3 regions of the Pseudoalteromonas sp. MMG024 genome follow, and region 2 is predicted to be linked to each of the others. Evidence: predicted binding sites of a transcription regulator. Region 2 holds the regulator's gene; each other region holds the start of a gene.
The links. The regulator LexA, encoded in region 2, represses DNA repair genes until DNA is damaged. The targets are predictions, from matches to a motif close to TACTGTATNNNNATACAGTA.
Positions count from the first base shown of each region.

Region 1 (4,193 bases), on a different contig from region 2:
TTTAAGCTGGTTGAAAATTAACTCTAGCTTATCTGATGGCTGCACAATATTGGTTGTTGTAAGCCTATGCACTTGCAGCATTTGCAAAGTGAGGCGCATGCTTAACACAATAATACCAGTCATCCACAACACAGCAACTAGAGGTGTAAAATCAGCTAATTGAAGCTGATGTGCAGTGTTAGATATACCAGAAGCTGCTATTGGTGATGCAATAACGTCATTTGTTGTAAATGTGCTTACATTAATTATTTCGTCAGGTTGCGACAGAACATAAAAAGTAACGGTTGGCGCAATAACACAAAGCATTAAACAGAATAATGAGAAAATATATCGGAATTGGCTGTGCTTATTGCTGGTAAGTTTATTTACACAAAAAAGTAGGCCCGCAATAACTAAGCCTTGCCATAAAAAATGTAAAAGCGTGAGAGAAATAAAATAGAGAGTATTACTTGCTAATAATGAGGGCAGTATATCCATAACGTTTGCTTACTTATTATTTTTTTCGAGAGAATCTAACAGAGTACGAATTTCATTAATTTCTTTAGTACTGGCTTTTTCGTCGCCAAGTGCGCGCATCACCAGATCAAAACGTGATCCACCAAACGCTTTGTTAACAATGTCTGACAGTAAAGATGATTGAGTGTGTTCCACAGAATATGCCGCGCTGTAGACATGCGCACGAGTTGACTCATCTCGTGTAACAAGGCCTTTTTCGTGCATGATTTGCAGCATTTTAAGCACAGTGGTGTAGCCTATTTTTTGGCTTTCACTGATATGTTCATGCAAAGTACGAACAGTGGCGGGTTGAATACGCCATAGCACATTAAGAATGTTGAGTTCTGCACTTGTTGGTACGCGTTTATTCTTATTCATAATTACGTCGCTTTTCGTAGATTGTTATTTACTCTACGAGATAGAGTTTATTTGTCAACCAATTAATCCTTGCATGTTCTGCTTGTAACGTCGGGATAAATTGAGATTGGCGCCGTCTTTTAAGGTAACAATATAGTCGCCGTTATCAGTAGGGCGAATTTCGCGTATTGCTTGCTTTTTGATGATCGCAGAGCGATGGATGCGAATAAAGCCAAATGGCGATAGCTGCTGTTCCATTGAAGATAATGTTTGGCGATGTAAAATCGTTCGCTCATCTTGGTTGAGGTGCAATTCAACGTAGTTTCCAGCGCCGCCAACCCAAGAAATTTCATCAGGTGTTAAAAATTTTATTCTACCGGCGTCTTTTAAAACGATTTGCTGGTCATCTAATTGGTTAGTCGAAAACCGTTGTACCAGTGAGCTCATCAACTCAAATTGCTGTTTTTCAGGCGCGAGTATTCTGGCTAGCTTATCTAATGTTTTGCCTAAACGAGAATTGACCATTGGCTCTAAAATAAAATCAAATAAATCACATTCAAATGCCTTAGCTGCATCAACGCGATTGCTTGATAATAATATGATTTCAGTTGAGTCTGCTAATGATTGAAGAGTAGGCCAATCATGTTCTTGAATAAGCTCATTTTGTACAAACAGTACTTTGGCACTGGTTTTTTTACAGGCTGCTATTAATTTGGCAAAACAAGATTCAACATTTGTTAGCTCAAAAAGTGAGTTGTCGATTTGTTGTGACAGAATGTCTGAGAATGTTGGGTCGTTGTGACCGACGACTAGATTGTATCTATCCATTTTATCCACCTAATTACGATGCCTTTCGTAATTAATATTACGAAACTTGTCGTAATAGTCAACGAATAAATGTAAGTTGATTTAAATGTATTGATTTAAAAGGGTTTTAAAGAAAAGGGCGAAACACTTCGCCCTTACACATATTAATTTTTTAACTGCTCAAGAGCGTGCTCGCCCCAGCCTGTTAGTTGATTATTTTTAAACACAAGCGGCGTACATTCGTCTTTTGTTGTTTTACCGTCAGAATGAATAGAGTTTGTTGCGTAGTAAAGAACGCGATATTCAGTGTCGTTTTGTTTTACTAGCTCAGAAAAATTTGGCGTACCAAGTTTATTGAACACGTGTTGATACTCTTTTCCAATTTCCATATTGGCAATCGCTTTGCGGTTTTTTTCGTGGGTTCTTTCCCAGCTAGATGAGTAGTCTGATTTGCCTTCACCGCCTACCGCAACAACACAGCCTGTTAAAAGTGGCAATGTGAGCGCTGATGCTAAAACTAAGTATTTCATAGAAGATCCTTGAATGATATTTCAAATATTATAATTTTCTAGTTATTAGCAGAAATAGTGCCAAAAAATTAAATTTTTATTTATCAGTTTGTTACTATTTTTATAATTTCTGGTTTTGGTGATATTTACGAAATTTTAGTGACTTTGACTAGTTACCATCGCCGTATATTCGCTTTTTTCAAGGTGTGGTTTAATCCTCGCTTTCTGTGGATATTTATTGTACCTAAATGAATATTTACAAAACTTCAATACTCTGCTTATGCTGTTATCTGCATTCATTTTCTTATCAATAAAATGAATGCAGATAAAGGCATCTTAAAACTTAACACGCCGCAAAATAAAAACTTGCTGAATCAAATAAGTTTGATACATAATAAACTGTATATATAAACAGTGTTTTGTGATTTTGAAAAAATTTATACATATTGATATGGATTGTTTTTATGCAGCAGTCGAAATGCGAGACAATCCAGAGTTGAGAGGTAAGCCAATCGCAATTGGCGGTAAACACCGTCGTGGTGTGTTGGCAACCGCAAACTATATTGCGCGTCAATATGGTGTGCGCTCAGCAATGTCTAACTATAAAGCGTTGCAACTGTGTCCAGAATTACTGATTGTTCCCGGTAGAATGGCAGTATACAAAGAAGTGTCTAATCAAATTAGAGAGATTTTCGCCAAATACACAGATCTAATTGAACCGCTTTCTTTAGATGAAGCCTATTTAGATGTAACCGATTGCACACAGCACTCAGGCAGCGCAACACTTATCGCTAATGCGATTCGTGATGAGATTTTTGAAACAACAGGTTTAACGGCGTCGGCGGGAATCGCACCCATTAAATTTGTGGCGAAAATTGCCAGTGATGAAAACAAACCAAATGGCTATTGTTTGATCCCTCCTCATCGGGTGCAAGGGTTTTTAAAAGCGCTTAACCTTAAAAAAATTCCTGGTGTAGGTAAAGTAACCTTAGAGAAATTGAATGCATCAGGTTTGTTTGTTGGTGAAGATGTATTAAACCTCGGTTTAAATCAAATGCAGGTAAAGTTTGGCACTTGGGGTGCTGAGTTATTTAAAAAGTGTAATGGTGAGGTGATTGGCAAAATAAATACATCACGTATTAGAAAGTCACTTTCAGTTGAGCATACCTACGAATATGATAAAACATCGCTAGAACAATGCTTAGCAGAGCTGCCAAAATTAAAAGATGAGCTTGATACAAGGCTACAAAGTAAAGGGCTGTTAAACAAAGTGTCTAAGCTTTCGGTAAAAGTTAAGTTTAACGATTTTGTTTCAACAACCGCGGATTACAGCTGCACGCATTTAGATGATGATATTTTTACGCGTTTAATCGAAAAAGCCTACTTACGAGGCGGAAATAAAGGCGTGAGATTACTCGGTTTAGGTGTTGGTTTGTCTGAAAATAGCTACGAACAAGAGCAGCTTGCAATGTTTGAATCTTGATTTTTATAAATTTGCCCTCATATTTAAGCCATCTTTTCTAAACTTACGCGTTAACATTATGCGTATTTATTCGTTCAGTAAGGTTCAAAAATGACTTCACCAAAGGCCCTGCAAGCGGCATCAACTTCAGATCTACCTCAATATGTTGATAGTTTAATTATTATCTCGCCAGACTTGGCACTGCTCCCAAATGATTTTCGCGATAGCGTAATGGTTACCGCGCAATTCGATAAGCGCATAGGCCAAAAAGCACTATTGTTGGTGAATGACAATGCACCTGGAAAACGTTTAGTGATTGCACCAACAGGTCCTTTAGAGCGTGACTATGACGATGTGCGTCGCTATTTCGATGCGGCGAAACAAGGTGTATTAGAAGCAAAACAAGCGGGTGCAACAAACCCTGCAATTTTAGTCTTGGGGCAATTAGATGATCGTTATCAGCAAGCTACAACCGTTGCGTATTTAGGTGCTTGCCAAGCATTATGGCAACCTCTAGAAGCACGTGAATTCCACGGTGCGGCAATTGAACCAGTTCAGTCTAT
Region 1 covers NZ_JAKFZO010000007.1:119,719-123,911, reverse strand. The annotation lists gene L1068_RS08530 (M56 family metallopeptidase) at 1-477, opposite strand, end outside; gene L1068_RS08525 (BlaI/MecI/CopY family transcriptional regulator) at 487-873, opposite strand; gene L1068_RS08520 (LytTR family DNA-binding domain-containing protein) at 928-1,680, opposite strand; gene L1068_RS08515 (DUF3192 domain-containing protein) at 1,824-2,189, opposite strand; gene dinB (DNA polymerase IV) at 2,596-3,651, shown strand; gene L1068_RS08505 (leucyl aminopeptidase family protein) at 3,742-4,193, shown strand, end outside.
Region 1: a site for LexA is predicted at 2,566-2,585, ahead of dinB (DNA polymerase IV). Genes of this name have one in related genera too.

Region 2 (4,193 bases):
CTTTTTTTGTCCAGCAAGTTCACCAAGGTAAGTGTTTACTTCCATTACATGCTCGTACCCAATATATACAGGCACGATTGAAATTGGACGATCAATACCGCGCAAAATTGATTGTAATGTCATCGCTAACATACCGGTTTTAGGTGGAAGTAAACGGCCAGTTCGGCTGCGGCCACCTTCGGTATAAAACTTAACAGCGTAGCCTTTTATAAATAACTGGCTTAAGTATTCACGGAACACTGCGGAATAAAGCTTGTTGCCTTTGAACGAGCGGCGTAAGAAAAAGGCGCCACAGCGTCTAAATATTGGGCCTGCAGGCCAAAAACTTAAGTTTATACCTGCTGCGATATGCGGTGGCACATAACCTTGATGATAAATAACATAAGTAAGTAATAAGTAATCCATATGACTGCGATGGCACGGCATATAAATGATTTCGTGGCCTTTGTCGGTCAGCTCTTGAATTCGTTCCGGGTTATTTACTTCAATACCATTGTATAACTTGGTCCACAGCCACGTAAGAATGCGCTCAGAAACACCTATCATTGATTCGTTATAGTTGGCAGCAATTTCATCAACCAGTTTTATGGCATTTTGTCGTGCTTCAACAATTGAGATGTTTTTACTTTTTGCTTCATCTTCAATCGCGGCTTTGACAGTGCTTGATGCTAAAAGACCTTGATACAACTGATCGCGAGATGGCAGTTTAGGGCCAAGCGCAGCGAGCTTCTGACGTTTAAAGTGAACACGGGCAACGCGAATGAGTTTATGCGGTAAATCATCACTTTGTTGCTTACTAGTAAGTTGCGATAGTTCTAATGGACGACTAAAACGAATTAAGTTGTCGCGGCCAGACAGTAATACCACAAATACTTTACGCAACCAGCTTGGTGTAAGAGAACTGGATAAAATAGTGCCAAGGCCAGGCTTTTCTTTGCCTGGATTGCGTCCCCATAAAATGGTGACCGGAATAACTTGTAAATCGGTAACGTCTGATTGCTTTAACGCTGCAAATATCTCTTCACTAATTTCGAGCGCTGGGCTGTCTTTTTTGGCTTTACCAAATAGTGGCGAGCGATGATGAATTGGAATGTACCTTGGAACTTGTTTATCACCAATTTGCTGTGTGACCTGAGGGTCAGGTAAACCGAGTTTTTTACAGGTGCTGCGTAATGCGGCTGAATCAGAAAAAGAATTTAATAATGTGATGTAAACGGTCGGCTTGTTTTTATCTATTGCGAGGTTGTCTAATGGGTGTTCAGGTACTATTTTCGAACGCACTAAAAGCTTGTTCATACCGTTTGCAAACCACTGAATCATAGAGCCAACCAACTTCATAACACCAACCTAAAAACAAAAGGGGCGCTAGCATACCAGTTAACTCTAAAAGATTAAATAACTGGTCGTGCCAGAGGAAAAATAAAGCAATTTACAGAGATGATTTTTGATTTGCAGTAATTATCGTCTGTAACTAAGCATAGTGCTAATTATCAAATAATTAAAAGTTGCGAAATAAGAATAACTGTATATACTCACAGTTATCTGTACTGTATGGAAAACCAGTGAATGAGACCATTAACAAAACGTCAGGCACAAATCTTAGAACTTGTTAAAGTATTTATTAAAGATACTGGCATGCCGCCAACGCGCGCAGAAATCGCATCGACACTCGGTTTTAAAAGTGCAAACGCTGCAGAAGAGCATTTAAAAGCATTAGCCAAAAAAGGCGTAATTGAAATGGTGCCCGGCGCTAGCCGCGGTATTCGTTTAGTGGAAGAAGATGAACCCGAGCAATTAGGTTTACCGTTAATTGGTCAAGTTGCCGCAGGTTCACCTATTTTGGCTAATGAGCACATTGAAAGCCATTATCAAGTTGATCCTAACCTATTTAACCCATGTGCAGATTTCCTACTGCGTGTACGTGGTGAGAGTATGAAGGATATTGGCATTATGGACGGTGATTTGCTGGCTGTTCATCGCACACCAGTGGCTAACAATGGCCAAGTAGTTGTAGCCCGTGTTGATGAAGATGTAACGGTAAAGCGTTTTGAAAAAGCAGGAAAACAAGTACTATTACATGCAGAAAATGACGAATTTGACACAATTAAAGTCGATTTAGAGCATGATCATTTTAATATCGAAGGCCTTGCGGTTGGCGTTATTAGAAATGCCGACTGGATGTAATACACTTTTATTGACGGTGGCTAGTGAGTAATTTTACTAGCCTCACTCTGCTTTAAAATCCCCTATTTCTTGCAATAACCCCTTCTATTTTTACATCTTCAAAAATCGCTAACTTATAGATTTATAAAAAATTTATCTTAAATTTGACTTGCGTAAAATTTAATCGTTTACTAGACCTTAGTAGTAACCTTGTTTTCTTTTTAAGCAAAGTGCGGCTTTTAGAAAACAAATATAATAAAGAAAATGGAGTGATGCTGTAGTGCGTCGTGCGATTTAATCGCTAAAACTTTCACTGACCATTTCCTAACAACATAATAATAATTAGCTAAGGAGCGAGCATGAGGCTAGTGAAACTATCCTTATGGTTACTATTGAGCTTTCCTTTTTTAGCAGTTGGGACGAGTCAATATAACTTACCTGTTGGGGTGACAGACATCAGCCGTGATGTCTACGAGCTCCATATGACAATTTTTTATATCTGTTGCGTTATTGGATTAGTAGTATTTGCCATTATGTTTTGGGCAATAATTCATCACCGTAAATCAAAAGGAGCAGTGCCTGCTCAATTTCATGAAAGTACCAAAATTGAAATACTATGGACCGCAATTCCATTTGTAATTTTGATTGGTATGGCAGTGCCTGCAACCAAAACCTTGATTGCCATGGAGGACACCACTAAAGCTGACCTAACGATTAAAGTCACAGGGTCACAATGGAAATGGCATTATGAATATCTTGACCACGATGTGTCGTTCTATTCTGTTCTTTCGACTCCACGTGAACAAATCACCAATCAAGATCAAAAAACAGAAACCTACCTGTTAGATGTTGATAAACCTCTTATTATCCCAAAAGGAAAAAAAGTACGCTTTTTAATGACTTCGGACGACGTAATTCACTCTTGGTGGGTACCTGAATTCGCGGTTAAAAAAGATGCGAACCCAGGCTTTATTAACGAAGCGTGGACTAAGGTCAATGAGACCGGTATTTATCGCGGTCAGTGCGCAGAGTTATGCGGAAAAGACCATGGTTTTATGCCAGTGGTTGTTGAAGTTAAAGAGCCTGCTGAGTTTGAACAGTGGTTGGCAAATGCGCAGCTTGAAAAAGCGCAAGCAGCGGCCGCAGAAAAAGCGTCACTTGATCTTACATTATCGCAAGATGAGCTAATGACGCTAGGAGAACAAGTGTATATGGCTAATTGTGCTGCGTGTCACCAACCTACTGGAATGGGATTGCCAGGTGTGTTCCCAGCGCTAAAAGATAGCCCAATAGCACTTGGCGATGTTAAAGCACATATCGATATTGTGGTTCATGGCAAGCCAGCAACAGCAATGCAAGGCTACAGCAAAATGTTGTCACTAAAAGAATTAGCGGCAGTAGTGACCTATGAGCGAAATGCTTGGGGTAACAACACTGGCGATTCAGTGCAACCAAGTGATATTCAAGAATCTGTGGGAGAAGCACAATAATGACAACACTAGCTGAATCTCATCACCACCATCATGCGCCAACAGGTTTAAAACGTTGGTTATTTACAACTAACCATAAAGATATCGGTACGCTTTATCTGTTATTCGCTCTGTTAATGTTTTTAACTGGTGGCGCAATGGCACTGGTTATTCGTGCCGAATTATTTCAACCAGGCTTACAATTTGTAGAGCCACACTTTTTTAACCAAATGACCACAGTCCATGGCCTAATCATGGTTTTCGGTGCAGTTATGCCTGCGTTTACTGGCTTGGCAAACTGGATGATCCCTATGATGATTGGCGCGCCAGATATGGCACTACCGCGCATGAATAACTGGAGTTTTTGGATTCTACCATTTGCGTTCTTCATTCTGCTTATGTCGTTATTTATGGAAGGCGGCGGCCCAGCTTTTGGTTGGACGTTCTATGCTCCACTATCAACCACGTATAGCAATGATAATACGGCACTATTTGTCTTCGCGGTGCATATTATGGGCATTAGCTCAATTATGGGAGCAATTAATGTAATTGTAACCATAG
Region 2 covers NZ_JAKFZO010000005.1:77,178-81,370, forward strand. The annotation lists gene plsB (glycerol-3-phosphate 1-O-acyltransferase PlsB) at 1-1,320, opposite strand, end outside; gene lexA (transcriptional repressor LexA) at 1,567-2,184, shown strand; gene coxB (cytochrome c oxidase subunit II) at 2,523-3,653, shown strand; gene ctaD (cytochrome c oxidase subunit I) at 3,653-4,193, shown strand, end outside.

Region 3 (4,193 bases), on a different contig from region 2:
TAATTTTGAGCGTGAACTTGAACAAGTGCTGGCTGGTAAATTTAGTGAAGAAAAACGCTTCTTACTGGAAGTGGAAATCTATCGCCATGAAGTGCTAAAAAGCTCAAACACGGCGGTTAACGAAGCCGTGCTGCATGCCAATAAAGTTGCACACATGATTGAGTTTGAAGCCTTTATTGATAGAGAGTTTGTATTCTCGCAAAAATCTGACGGCCTGATTGTGTCAACGCCAACAGGCTCTACAGCCTATAGCCTTTCTGGCGGAGGGCCCATTTTAAACCCAAAACTCAATGCCATTTCATTGGTGCCTATGTTTCCGCACACACTAACAAGCCGCCCACTCGTGGTGGATGCAAATAGTGAAGTAAAACTGGCATTGAGCCCAGCAAATGATGTGGACTTACAAGTGAGTTGTGATAGTCATGTTGTGTTAGCGGTATTGCCAGGTGATGAAATTGTAATCAAACGAAGTGAACAAAAGTTACGCATGGTACATCCAAGCAAATATTCGTATTACAATGTACTGCGCCAAAAGTTAAACTGGGGCAGCCGTTTATATTAATCAACCTGAAATCAAAATAACAAATTAAGTTCTAGCGGACACTAAGGCATTACATCGTTAAATGTGCGTACACTAGCCCTATTTTATCGCACAAATTTGTCTTGTACTTGGAAAACCGATAAAACTAGAACGCACAAGAACATTATTGCTAAGTGTGTTACCCAATTTACTTAGTCAGATTCAGAGTAATCAATTGAAAGGAAATAAAAAGTGGGGTTTGTAGTATTTTTAACCACCGTTTTATTAATTGTACTGTTAACGACATTTCTAGTCATAGATAACAATCGAAAAAAAGCATTAGCACTTGAAAAACAACAACAAAACGAACGTATCGAAGTTGTTAGCTCTCGTTACAGCAAAATAGTGCAAAGCTATACTAAATCACGCATCGTAAAACCAAAAGACATTAGTGGGTTATCGCAAATCAACAACAATTATTTTGTAATGCAACGTAAAAACGATAAAACCATTACCCATTATGAACAAGTAATCGGTAACCTAACTGACTTACTCGAAAATGAGCTAATAAAGTTTGAATCGGCAGAAGATAAATTGACGTTAAGTAAACAAATCTATGCCTTTGTTGAACAATTACCGACATCCGGGCACCAATTCAACAGTGATTTTTATTTGCATCAATTGCCTTCATTAAGCCAACAAGTGATAACGCCAACACTTGCATCTACTGATGAAAACGTTGAGCCGGAACTTCACGAAGAAAACGCTTAATGTGATCTGCGCTAAAGGCTAAATATCAGCCATTAGCGCAATCCCTTTTCAATACTTCTGCTTACTCCTTTTTTCTTCCGCAACAAAATATCTTCATTTTTAACTTGCCTATTTTTTATTTACTGTATAAATTACCAGTAAATGTACTGTATGGATAATCAGTTATGTTAGCATCATTACAAGTAACAAATTTTGCAATTGTTGAACACCTTGATATTGAATGGCATCAAGGTATGACAACTATCACAGGTGAAACTGGCGCAGGTAAATCCATCGCAATAGACGCCCTATCGCTATGTTTAGGCGAACGTGCCGAAGCCAGCATGGTGCGTGAAGGCGCCGATAAAGCCCAAGTTTCTGCAGTGTTTGATATTCAGAACTTACCTGCTGCACAACACTTTATTAGTGAACATGAATTAGGTGATAGTAGCGAATGCATTATCCGCCGCGTAGTATCGGCAAACGGCCGCAGTAAAGCCTATATAAACGGCGTAATGGTGCCTGCAGGCCAGTTGAAGTCACTCGGCGGCCTGCTTATTTCAATTCACGGCCAACACGCGCACCAACAGCTCAATAAGGCCGGTTATCAATTGTCGGTAGTCGATAGCTTTGCTGGACACATTGAACTTGTGAACGACGTTAAAACGGCATACAACGCACTGCAATCACTTGAAAAAGAAAAGGCGACGCTAAGCCAGTCTCTCCAGCAAGCAGCAGCCGAAAAGCAATTGCTCGAGTATCAAGTGGCTGAGTTAGATGAGTTTTCTCTTGAACACGGTGAGTTTGAAGAAATTGAACAGCAACATAAACTGCTAAGTAACGCAAATTCGCTGCTTGAAGGTACACAAAAAGAGCTGCAAATTATTTATCAACAAGATAATTATAATGCGTACTCTATGGTGCAATCGAGTGCAAACCAAATTGCAGAGTTAGCAAGTTTAGATAAAAAATTGGCTCCAATCGCTGACTTGTTATTTGAAGCAGGTATCAGTTTAGAAGAAGCTGCGCGCGAACTTAGCCATTATCAAGACAGCGTTGAAATGGACCCTGCGCAGTTATCAGAACTCGATGACCGTATCGCACGCGCACTTGATTTGGCAAGAAAGCACGATATTTCACCTGAAGCAATCCCAGATTTACACGCTGAGCTAAAGCAAAGTCTTGCCAACATTGAACAAAGTGACGAACGTCTTGGTGCACTAGAAAGCGAAATCGCCGAAGCTAAAGAACATTATATGACTGTCGCAACGCGCCTTTCGCAAAGCCGAAAAACCGCAGCAGATGAACTATCAAAGCAAGTTACTGAATCACTAGTGATGTTATCAATGGAAAACGCCAAGTTTGCCATTGTGGTTGAGCAACAAGAGATAACCAGTAGCAAAGGCTTAGACAGTATAGATTTTCAAGTAGCTGCTAACACAGGCCAACGTTTACAACCGCTTGTGAAAGTAGCCTCGGGTGGTGAGCTATCACGTATTAGCCTTGCCATTGAAGTTATCATTGCAGATAAAATGACTACGCCAACCTTAATTTTTGATGAAGTTGATGTGGGTATTTCTGGCCCAACTGCATCAGCAGTTGGCAAGTTATTGCGCCAATTAGGCAATAGTACTCAGGTAATTTGTGTAACCCACTTACCGCAAGTAGCATCAAGTGGTCATAATCAATTTTTTGTCAGTAAAAGCGATGATGGCACGCACACGCATACCCATATGTCGGTGCTGGATAACTCGGGGCGAATTGATGAGATTGCACGCTTACTAGGTGGCACGAATATTAGTGAAATTACCCGCACTAATGCCTCAGAATTACTGTCGCAATATCATTAAGTACAGAAAAACATAAACACAAAAAAGGTGGGCATTTACCCACCTTTTTTAATGTTATAAGCTGCCTTAAATGTTTAACCACATTCAGGCTACACAGCACTAAACTTCGAGATAGTCCATAATGCCTTCTGCTGCGTTGCGGCCCTCATAAATAGCGGTAACCACTAAATCAGAACCCCTTACTGCATCGCCACCAGCAAAGATTTTAGGATTAGATGTTTGATGCGTATATGCGCCTTGCTCCGGTGCCACAATGCGGCCCCATTTATCAAGCTCTACATCAAACTCACTTAACCACGGCATTGCATGAGGCTGGAAACCAAATGCCATGATCACCGCATCGGCTGGCACAACATGCTCAGAACCTGCTACTTCCTCTGCACGGCGGCGGCCATTTCCATCGGCCTCGCCAAGCTGCGTTTTAACCATTTTTACGCCAGTTACTTTGCCACTGTCATTAAGTACAACCCCTTTTGGTTGTACATTAAACATAAACTCAACGCCCTCTTCTTTGGCATTTTTTACTTCACGTACTGAGCCTGGCATATTGGCTTCATCACGACGATAAGCACACACAACGCTACTTGCATTTTGACGAATTGAGGTACGCACACAGTCCATTGCCGTATCACCACCACCTAACACAACGACGCGTTTGCCTTGCATATTGATGTAAGATTCTGGTGTTTCATCATAACCCATTTGAAAATTGGTATTGGCAATTAAAAATGGCAATGCATCAAACACACCATCAGCATCTTCGTTTTCAAGACCTGCACGCATATTTTGATAAGTGCCCACCGCTAAAAATACCGCGTCGTATTCATCAATAATGGTTTGTAGTGCAATGTCTTTACCGACCTCGGTATTTAACACAAATTCAACGCCCATCCCCGTGAAAATTTCACGGCGGTTTTCCATTACCGATTTTTCTAATTTAAACGATGGGATACCAAACGTCAGTAAACCGCCAATTTCAGGATGACGGTCAAACACCACAGGCTTAACACCATTACGCGCAAGAATATCAGCACAACCTAACCCTGCAGGCCCCGCTCCGATAATAGCAACTT
Region 3 covers NZ_JAKFZO010000001.1:22,647-26,839, reverse strand. The annotation lists gene nadK (NAD(+) kinase) at 1-562, shown strand, start outside; gene L1068_RS00120 (hypothetical protein) at 773-1,291, shown strand; gene recN (DNA repair protein RecN) at 1,456-3,120, shown strand; gene L1068_RS00110 (FAD-dependent oxidoreductase) at 3,220-4,193, opposite strand, start outside.
Region 3: a site for LexA is predicted at 1,436-1,455, ahead of recN (DNA repair protein RecN). Genes of this name have one in related genera too.